DNA from 3 places in the Exiguobacterium sp. N4-1P genome. Region 1 is predicted to be linked to each of the others. Evidence: riboswitches for the same ligand, from Rfam matches in the RefSeq annotation. Region 1 holds a riboswitch; each other region holds the start of a gene.
What was found. A riboswitch is a leader RNA that binds a small molecule or an ion and turns the genes downstream of it on or off. The one in region 1 is predicted to bind S-adenosylmethionine.

Region 1 (3,276 bases):
TTTCAGTCAGGCGCCCGCGGCGATCGACAATGACACGGACCGGTTCGATGCCGGTCGAACTGCGCAACGTCAGTGCCGGGTCATCGATGATCACCGTGTCGCTTCCGACGAGAATCGCGTCGTGTATCCCGCGTAACTGCCGTCCGTCAGCACGTGCCGCTTCCGAAGTGATAAAGCGTTGTTCACCCGTCGCAATCGTCCCGTTCATCGTTTGGGCGACTTTCACTGTGACATGCGGACGTTTTCGTTCAATCGCCGTCCAAAATGGTTCATACAGTGCCACTGCCTCGTCTTTTAGTAGACCGACTTCGACGTCAATCCCCGCCTGACGGAGACGTGTGATACCGCTTCCTGCGACGAGCGCGTGGCGGTCCTCTGTCGCGATAAAAACACGATTGATTCCTGCTTCGAGGATTGCTTCCGTACACGGCGGTGTTTTGCCGTGATGATTGCACGGTTCGAGTGTCACGTAGAGATCGGCTCCGCGTGCTGCTTCACCTGCCATGAGGAGCGCTTCGACTTCGGCATGGGGTCCTCCCGCATAACGGTGGGCCCCAAAACCAACAATCCGCCCCTGTTTGACGATGACGCAGCCGACACTCGGATTCGGGCTCGTTTGACCGTTTAACATGTGTGCTAGTTGCATCGCATAACTCATGAATGTTTCCATTTTTTCCGCTCCTTTCAATAAAAAAGACGCCTCCTGTAAAAGGGGCGTCGTGATTGAAGGATTGACGAAATAAGCGTCTCGCGTTTCTGTTTTTACACATACAGAAACAGACCTTTCCCTGAAAACATTTTTTCAGAAAATGGCAGCAAGCGCATTGTTTCGTCCTTCTCCCATCCGGACTTTACCGTCGGCCCTGGAGTCTCACCAAGTCAGCCACAGTGCGTACACTGCAGGTCGCGGGCTCATCGATTTATCAATCGCATCACCGCCGGTTGGGATTTTCACCCTACCCCGAAGAACTGGTTATTGAGTTATACAGCTCAAGACTAGCACAGGTCATTCTAAAATACAAAATGAATTGTATTTCATTCTCTTTTTTTAGGAAAACATCAAAAAAAGGACCCTTCTCTTAAAAGAAAAGGATCCTTCCATCTGCACTAAGGCAGAATCCGCTCCGCTCATCTTTCAGACAAACGTCTGACGGAATTGGCACAGTACGACGTAAGAAGTCTGTTGCCGAGGTTTCGTAGGGCCAGTCCCTCCACCTCTCTCGATAAGTGCTACGGTATGAAGTTCATATGTGTGATGTTTCAAGTCGTTCTTATGTCGTGAATCTAATGCTTACACTACGGGGATTCCTTTCTCAAGTCAACCATATTTTCAAAATTAAACCAAATTACCCAGTTTATCAATTTCGACTTCTTTTTGACGTCTTGACAACGTATTTCAATCAATGCTATTCTCTTCACAATGATTATTCCGACAATTCCTATACGATATATCAAGAGTGGGCGAGAGATCTGGCTCTACGAACCCACGGCAACCTGCAACATGCAAGGTGCTCCGACCAGCAAAGCCGATGCTTTGGATGATACTTACGAGAATCTCGTAGTGCGCCTAAAGCACTACGAGTTTTTTAATAGAAGGAGGAACCCTTTATGAATTCATCATCACCCGTCCTGTTTGGCGCAGAAGCTTTTTTGATTGAACGAGGTCCAATCGGTATTTTACTGTCTCACGGTTTTAACGCAACCCCTCAAAGCGTCCGTACTGTCGGAGAGCAGTTTGCCGCCCAAGGGTTTACCGTGTATGCCCCGCGTCTCGACGGACACGGGACGAGCATCCGTGATTTCGAAGCGTCGACTGCTGAAGATTGGAAACAAAGCCTCCGCCAAGGGTTCGACGTCTTAACCAATCATTGTTCGTCCATTTTCATCGCCGGACAATCGATGGGTGCGACACTTGCCCTTGCACTCGTCGCGGAAGGATTACCTGCTGACGGATTGATTACGATCAATGCAGCGTTAGCGATTCCTGCCTATGAAGCATTATCTTTTGAAGACTGTCCACGCTACTTAAAAGAAAGTACCCCAGACATTAAACGTGAAGCGTTTGAAATCATCTATGACCAGGTCCCTGTCGTCTGCGCATCGGAACTTTTGACCTTGATTGACCAGACACGTCCACTCTTACCAGCCATCGAGATTCCAACACTTATTTTATATTCTGCCGAAGACCATGTCGTCCCGCCTGAAAGTTCGGATTACCTTTATCAAGTCATCGGTTCGACGGACAAACGGAGCTATTGCCTGCTTGACTCCTATCATGTCGCGACCCTCGATTATGATCAAGAAACGATTGTCCGCGAGGCAACACACTTTGTACACCAATATAGTCGTTTGACCCACACCGGTTGATGTCTTTCCTGCGCGAAAGCAAGGGATGAAGACTGTTTCGATGCGTGTTTCAAGCATCGACTAAGCCGTCCAAAACAATATGAATGCGCAAAAAAATGGCCGATGCTCCCTTGAAACGATGGGAGTATCGGCCATTTGATTGATGTTGTCCTGACTGATGAATCAGTCCTTCGTTTACTTCATCAGTTCTGTTGCTGTTTCTTCCATTGTTGCAGGGCTTGCGATTTCCCCGGCACTTCATGGCAGTGGCGGCAACGCGGCTCATACGACTCTGACGCGCCGACTAAAATGATTGGATCATTGTAGTTGGCAGGTCGACCGTCGATTAAACGTTGCGTCCGCGATGCCGGGTCACCGCACGACAGGCAGATCGCCTGCAGTTTCGTGACGAACTCTGCCCGTGCGAGAAGTTCCGGCATCTTACCGAATGGTTCCGCCCGGAAGTCTTGATCGAGTCCGGCACAGATGACACGTTTTCCGTCCTGCGCGAGGGCCTCGATGACATCGACGATTTCATCATCAAAGAACTGAACTTCGTCAATCGCGACCACTTGTGTCTCTTGTGCGACTGCCGCGTACACGTCACGGCTCGTCGCCATCGGTACCGCGATGACAGAGTTGCCGACGTGCGAAACGACATGTTCTTCATGATAACGGTCGTCAATTGCCGGTTTAAACACTTGGACCGGCAACTTCCCGTACTGAGCCCGGCGAACGCGTCGAATCAGTTCTTCCGACTTACCAGAGAACATACTTCCGCAAATCACTTCAATCCAACCATACTGATTTATTACATGCATCATTGCAGACACCGTCCTCTAAAATTAGTCACTTTAACGAGTATAGCCCGAATCGAATATAAGGAAAAGAGTTGACTTCTCGAAATCAAAAATCCATCCGTTCATTCCC
Region 2 (3,276 bases), 170 kb from region 1:
CGAGTAGGATGATGAATGGTAACGAGCGGACGATGTTGATGGCGAAGTCCAACGTCGTTCGAATGAAGACGTTTTGGAAAAAGAGTCCGCGGTCGGTGATGAATAATAAAATCCCGAGTGGAATTCCGATGATGATGGCGAAGGCGAGTGAAATGCCGACCATGAAGGCCGTCTCTCCGAGTGCTTTCGTTAAGTCAGGGAGTATGGTCGTAAACCGGTCAAGCGACATCTTGAATCACCTCGATTGCGTGCAACTGTCCCTCGAGCCAGGTTAAGGCACGATTCACGTGCAGTGTCGGTCCCGTCAAACTGACGATTAAGACGCCAAACGCGACGTCCTGAATGTAGTCGACCTTCCCATGCAGGATGCTGACTGCGATATCGAATTGTTTGATGGCTTCAGATAAGGTACTCTCACTTGTTTTTTCACCCGTGAACTGAAGTCGAATGACTTTGCCGGGTGTCGTCCGTAAAATCCGTTCCGGCAACTCGATTTGGAGTGCCGTATCGACGTAATGTTTTGTGACCGGATGTTCGGCTTGACTAAATATGGCGTAAGTCGAAGCGACTTCGACGACTTCACCGTGCGCCATGACGGCGACGCGGTGACAAATTTGTTTGACGACGTCGATTTCGTGGGTGATGAGGATGATCGTCAAACCGAGCCGGGCGTTCAAATCTTTCAGTAAATCGAGAATCTGGAGCGTCGTCACCGGATCGAGCGCTGAGGTCGCTTCGTCACAGAGTAAGATGTTTGGATTGTTGGCGAGCGCTCGTGCGATGCCGACGCGTTGTTTTTGTCCACCACTGAGTTGGCTCGGATAGTTCGTCTCGAATCCTTCGAGTCCGACGAGTGCCGTTAATTCTTGAATCCGTTTCGGGAACTCACGTCGTTTGACACCGGCAGCCTTTAAGGCGAACGCGATATTGTCGGCAACGGTGCGGGACTGAATCAGTTGAAAGTGTTGAAAGATCATACCGACCCGGAGACGGAGTTTGCGGAGAGACGTTTTGGAGACACGTGATAGATTGGCTCCGTCTACTATGACCGTACCGCTCGTCGGTGTCTCGAGTCCGTTAATCAACCGTAAGAGTGTACTTTTTCCGGCGCCGGATTCACCGATGATGCCGAAGATTTCCCCTTGTTCAATCGTTAAGTTGACATCGTTTAATGCAAAAATCGGTGTACGGTCACGGACAAATTGTTTTGTGATGTGTGCGAACTCAATCATGATGTTTCCCTCCCGATACAAAAAAATCGCTTTTTTCCAGTTAGAGAGCAACCAGAAAAAAGCGACGAAGTGTAGAATTTCGTAACTTATCTCTCAGAACAAAAGAAGTTCTGTAGGATGTGGCACCGTTCCATTACTGGTGGTTGCCGGACGTCGTTGGGCCTAATCCCTCGGTCGCTCTCGATAAGTAGCTATGCTGTTGGGATTTACTTTAACGGAAATGATTCCCATCTGTCAAACGTTTTTTCAGAATTATTCGGCAACGGCGGTTTGGAAGAGCTGAAGGGTCCCGATTCGCTTGACAGCCTCGACGAGTCGGTCGACATCGGCAATCAGACTGATCCGGACGTAACCTTCACCGTATGTACCAAAGAAATGACCCGGTGTCACGGCGACATGCGCTTCGTCGAGCAGGTGATCGGTGAAGCTTTGGGACGTGAAGCCGGACGGAACAGGGAGCCAGACGAAGAACGAACCGCCGGGAACCGGTCCGTCCCAGCCGATTTCGTTTAATGCACCGAACAACGCATCGCGTCGCGTCTCATACAAGGCGCTCAGTTCACGGACACATGTCTGATCGCTTGAAAGTGCGACCGTCGCTGCATGCTGGATCGGTGTGAAGGCACTGACGTAAAGGTGTTCCTGGTATGTTTCGATGCTCGCGATGACGGACGGATTACCGATTGCAAAGGCAATCCGGAAGCCGGACATGTTGAACCGTTTAGAGAGTGAAAACAACTCAATCCCGACATGCTTAGCGCCTTCCGTCTGGAGGAAACTCCGCGTCGGACCATCGAAACTGATCCCGCCGTACGCTAAGTCATGGACGACGCAAATGTCATGTGCATCAGCGAACGCGACCGTTTGTTCAAAAGCCGCTGCCGTCGCTGTCGCACCGGTCGGATTACTCGGATAGTTGAGGAACAACATCCGGGCTCGTTCGACGTCAAGCGAATCGAGGAGATCATAGTCAGGCAAAAAGCTATTTTCAGCGAGAAGCGGAAGCGTGATCGGATACGCACCGGCAAGTGCTGCGCCTGATAAGTAATCCGGGTAACCTGGATCCGGGACGATGACCCCTTCACCGGGATTGACGATCGTCTGCGGAAGGGCGACGATGCCGGCCTTGCTTCCGAGTAAAATCGCGACTTCTGTCGCCGGATCAACCGACACGCCAAATTCTGATTCATAAAAATTAGCGACGGCCTGTTTTAAGAAATCATGTCCGCGAAACGGCGGGTATTGGAGATTACTTGCATCATCGATGGCTTGTTTTAAAGCATCGAGAATATGTACGGGTGTCGTTTGGTCCGGTGTTCCTTGACCTAGCGTGATGACGTCGTGTCCTGCGGCTTTGACGGAACCGATCCGTTGGGCAAGTTCTGCGAAGACGGGATCGGGCAAGCGATCGATGGCGATCGATGGGGCGAAATGTTTCATCTCTGTTCCTCCTTCAGGTATTGTCGTCAAGAATAGCGAATTTTCAGTCAAAATGAAAGAGGTTTTTTAAAATTCCTTAAAAATTAGAAGAACATTCCAATTTCAGACGATGTTCTTGATACACTAGACAAGTAATCGATTGACTACTAGACGGGAGATGGAAAAGATGAATCGGACCTGGTGGAAAGAAGCCGTCGTTTATCAAGTGTACTGGCGGAGTTTTAACGACTCGAATGGAGACGGGATGGGGGACTTGCGGGGCGTGATTGAAAAGCTCGACTACATCGCCTCACTGGGGGTGGATGTCATTTGGCTTAACCCCTGTTATACATCACCTGATATCGACAACGGTTACGACATCGCTGACTATTACGGCATCATGGAGAAAGCCGGCACGATGGCAGATTTGGACCAGCTGATTGAATCGGCGCATGCGCGCGGCTTAAAAATCATTCTCGATCTTGTCGTCAATCACACAAGTAATCAACATCACTGGTTTGAGGAGTCGCGCCGTGATCAAACGAATGATAAGTCAGATTGGTACATTTGGCATGACGGGGAAAAAGGAACACCACCAAACAATTGGCGGTCGTATTTTGCGCCG
Region 3 (3,276 bases), 800 kb from region 1:
CGTCTTTTTTGTCGGGTTCATCGGTTCACTGTTTGCGCTACTCGTATTTCGGGGTGGCACATTCTCGAACATTCAAACGGTCGAACCGCTTTATTTATTCGGTGGTCTGGTCGGTGTCGGTGTCGTATTTTGTGTGATGCGCGGGATTCAGCTGCTCGGTCCATCGATTGCGATTTCGGTCGTCTTGATTTCGCAACTGAGTTTTGCATTATGTGTCGACTTGTTCGGTTGGTTCGGTTTACCGGAACTTGAGCTTTCGCTCGGACAAGTCACTGGATTGCTTGTGATGCTAGCCGGTATTTTTGTGTTGAAACGATATCAAGTCGTAGAAATCGAATCTTCGGATGAGTTGTCGGAAAAGGTATCGTAATGGTTGAATGGGGCGTGTGAAGATGCTAAAGCGAAGAGATGGAAAACGTGAGAATTGGAAGCGAATCACCGAGAGAGCGTACGCACAGTCATTAATCGAGACAGAAGAGTTTGAAGGGCATGTAACATTATTGCATGCCCTTCAAGTATCGCATCCCTTGAACGTTCATTATGAAAAGGGACATGTCTGTATTTTGGATGATGGTTACATGTGGCTGCAACAGTTCCCGTCAAATGCACACCATGCTGTTACAACGATGTTCGATGCGAGTGGAAATATTGTGCAGTGGTATATCGATATTTGTTTGCAGAATGGTTTTACTAATGGAAGTCCGTGGTGGGAGGACTTATTTTTAGACATCGTTCTGCTACCGTCTGGTGATATGTACATAATGGATACTGATGAACTGGAAGATGCTTTATCTCAAGGTGTCATTGATAAAAAACAGTATGAGTTAGCATGGGGGGAAGTTGAAACCCTCAAAGCCAAAATTAGTACGGGCGATTTTGAATTGATCAAGTTAGCGCGTCACCATAAGGATACATTAATGAATGTGATGAATAACTAGAGTCGACAGAAATCAAAACCTTTTAGGCTACCTTATCAAAAAGACAATTGAAAACTTTTGACTACATAAACATGCAGACAAAGGAACGTGGGGGGGAAGCTTCTTCCTTTTTCGTTGCTTTCCTCGGGCGAGGCGCAAGCCGTTGCTCCTTGATCCTCACGGACAACGAGCAGGGTCTTGCCAGCCTCTTGGCAGCGCGTGTTCACGCGCTTTTTCCCGTAGGAGTCAACGAAAAACGAAGCTTTCAGGGTGTACCGCAGAGAAAATCATAGAGTAGTGTTAGAGCACAGTCTGTCTCGAATCGCTTTGAAGACGAGATGAGACAGGGAAACGCGAACGGATTGCCTCTTGTTATAGCATAGTCACTCTTCATAAGAGTTTGTCTACATGCTGAAAGCCCGCACGAAGCGGGCTTTTTTAGTTTAGACAGATACTTCTTCTTTCCAAGCCACATCGATGAATTCATCGCGACCGGATGCTTTCCGGTCTTTTTTGTAGTGTTCCGGATTCTTTTTGTGGAAGTTTTGATGATAGTCTTCTGCTGGATAGAAGGCTTGTGCCGCTTCGATTCGTGTGACGATCGGCTGCTTAAAGCGATTGCTCGCAGCAAGCGCGTCACGTGAAGCAATCGCAGCAAGGCGCTGTTCTTCCGTATGATAAAAGATGGCAGGTGCGTATTGTGTCCCACGGTCCTGGAACTGTCCGCCGGCGTCAGTCGGATCCGTTTGCGGCCAGTAAAGTTCGAGTAACCGCTCGTATGAGAATAACGCTGGATCAAATGTAATCTCGACGACCTCCGAATGACCGGTCGTGCCTGTTTTTATTTGTTCGTATGTCGGATTTTCGATTTGTCCTCCTGTATAACCGGAAACAATTCCGTGAATACCGGGCAGTTCTTCGAATGGTGTCACCATGCACCAGAAACAGCCTCCTGCGAATGTTGCTTTTTCCATCTATATCTCGTCCTTTCCGCTGGCGGTAGTCGCCCTATAATCATTCGTGCTCTGACAGCGAGAAAACGAAAACGACTCCTTTGCTTGGTTGCAAAAGGAGTCGTCGCTTTTTATCAACCAAAGCTTGCGCTTTGCTGGTCGTAGCACCTTGCCACTGAAGGCAGGTTGCTGGGACGTCATCGATCCAGATCTCTCAGTCCACTCTTGATAAGTGTTATATGAAGTTGATTAAATTCGTTATCATTGATGTGATAATAGCATCTCTAAAACGACAAAGTCAATCCTTAAGATTCTAAAGCATGAAGGACGGTTGCACCTAAGGCTTTTGCGCCGATAAGCAATGCCTGTTCATCGATTTCATATTTCGGGTGATGTTGCGGATAAATCGTACTCCCATCCGTTTTGGCGGACCCCGTAAAGAAGTAGCTTCCTGGGATACGCTCTAAATAATAGGCGAAATCATCGGCTGCCATCATCGGTTTGAGTTCTTTGACAGATGCCTCACCTAAGAAAGCCGTCGCTTCTTTAACGAGATTTGTTTCTACCGGATGATTCCAAAGGGAAGGATAACCCGTCGTAAAGTCGATGGAATAGCTCGCACCGATTCCGGCACACGTCGTCCGGGCAACCAAATCGACCTGCTGTCGTAACTGGTGACGCAGCGCTTCGTCAAATGTTCGAATTTCTCCGACAATCCGTGCCTCACCAGTAACGATGTTCGGAGCCGTTCCGGCGTGGAATGAACCGATTGCGATGATGGCAGGTGAAAACGGATCAACGCGCCGACTGACGAGGTGTTGGAGATTACAGACGAGTTGTGCCCCGGCGACGAGTGCATCTTGTGTTTTATGAGGGGCTTGCGCATGACCACCCTGTCCGTGGACGACGATTTCGAATTCATCGATGGCGCACAGCGTATGTCCTGCGTGATAGCCGATTGTTCCGACAGGTAAGTCATTTTCGAGATGCGTACCGAAAATTGCATCGACCCCGTCAAGACAGCCGTCTTCAATCATTTGAATGGCACCACCCGGGAAGACTTCTTCCCCGTGTTGATGAATGAATACGATTGTTCCGTGAAGGTCTTCTTGCAGTGCTGTAAAGGCCGAGGCAAGACCGAGTGCAATCGCCGTATGTCCGTCATGTCCACACGCATGCATGACACCCGGATGAATCGAACGGAAGGCGAGATCCGTTTCCTCCTGCAGTGGCAGGGCATCGAAATCGGCCCGAATGGCGATGGTCTTTCCAGGATGTTTTCCTTTGAGGGTCGCGACGATCCCGCTACCACCGACGTTCCTGCGGTAAGGGAGACCAAGCTCATCATAAAATGAGGCGATGGCGTTTGGTGTCCGCACTTCTTGAAAAGAGAGTTCCGGGTGACG

Region 2: linked by a shared signal. The riboswitch ahead of A0126_RS12490 (methionine ABC transporter ATP-binding protein) and the one ahead of A0126_RS13255 (alpha/beta hydrolase) in region 1 are both predicted to bind S-adenosylmethionine.
Region 3: linked by a shared signal. The riboswitch ahead of msrA (peptide-methionine (S)-S-oxide reductase MsrA) and the one ahead of A0126_RS13255 (alpha/beta hydrolase) in region 1 are both predicted to bind S-adenosylmethionine.

The regions. Positions count from the first base shown of each region.
Region 1 is NZ_CP022236.1:2,603,892-2,607,167, forward strand. It holds gene ribD (bifunctional diaminohydroxyphosphoribosylaminopyrimidine deaminase/5-amino-6-(5-phosphoribosylamino)uracil reductase RibD) at 1-670, opposite strand, end outside; FMN riboswitch at 829-973, opposite strand; SAM riboswitch class I at 1,126-1,230, opposite strand; SAM riboswitch class I at 1,446-1,548, shown strand; gene A0126_RS13255 (alpha/beta hydrolase) at 1,609-2,367, shown strand; gene A0126_RS13260 (thymidine kinase) at 2,550-3,167, opposite strand.
Region 2 is NZ_CP022236.1:2,431,114-2,434,389, reverse strand. It holds gene A0126_RS12495 (methionine ABC transporter permease) at 1-229, opposite strand, end outside; gene A0126_RS12490 (methionine ABC transporter ATP-binding protein) at 219-1,232, opposite strand; SAM riboswitch class I at 1,316-1,422, opposite strand; gene A0126_RS12485 (aminotransferase class I/II-fold pyridoxal phosphate-dependent enzyme) at 1,485-2,672, opposite strand; gene A0126_RS12480 (alpha-glucosidase) at 2,839-3,276, shown strand, end outside.
Region 3 is NZ_CP022236.1:373,862-377,137, forward strand. It holds gene A0126_RS02000 (DMT family transporter) at 1-370, shown strand, start outside; gene A0126_RS02005 (ribonuclease FAU-1 family protein) at 393-938, shown strand; gene msrA (peptide-methionine (S)-S-oxide reductase MsrA) at 1,361-1,891, opposite strand; SAM riboswitch class I at 1,999-2,105, opposite strand; gene A0126_RS02015 (M20 metallopeptidase family protein) at 2,176-3,276, opposite strand, start outside.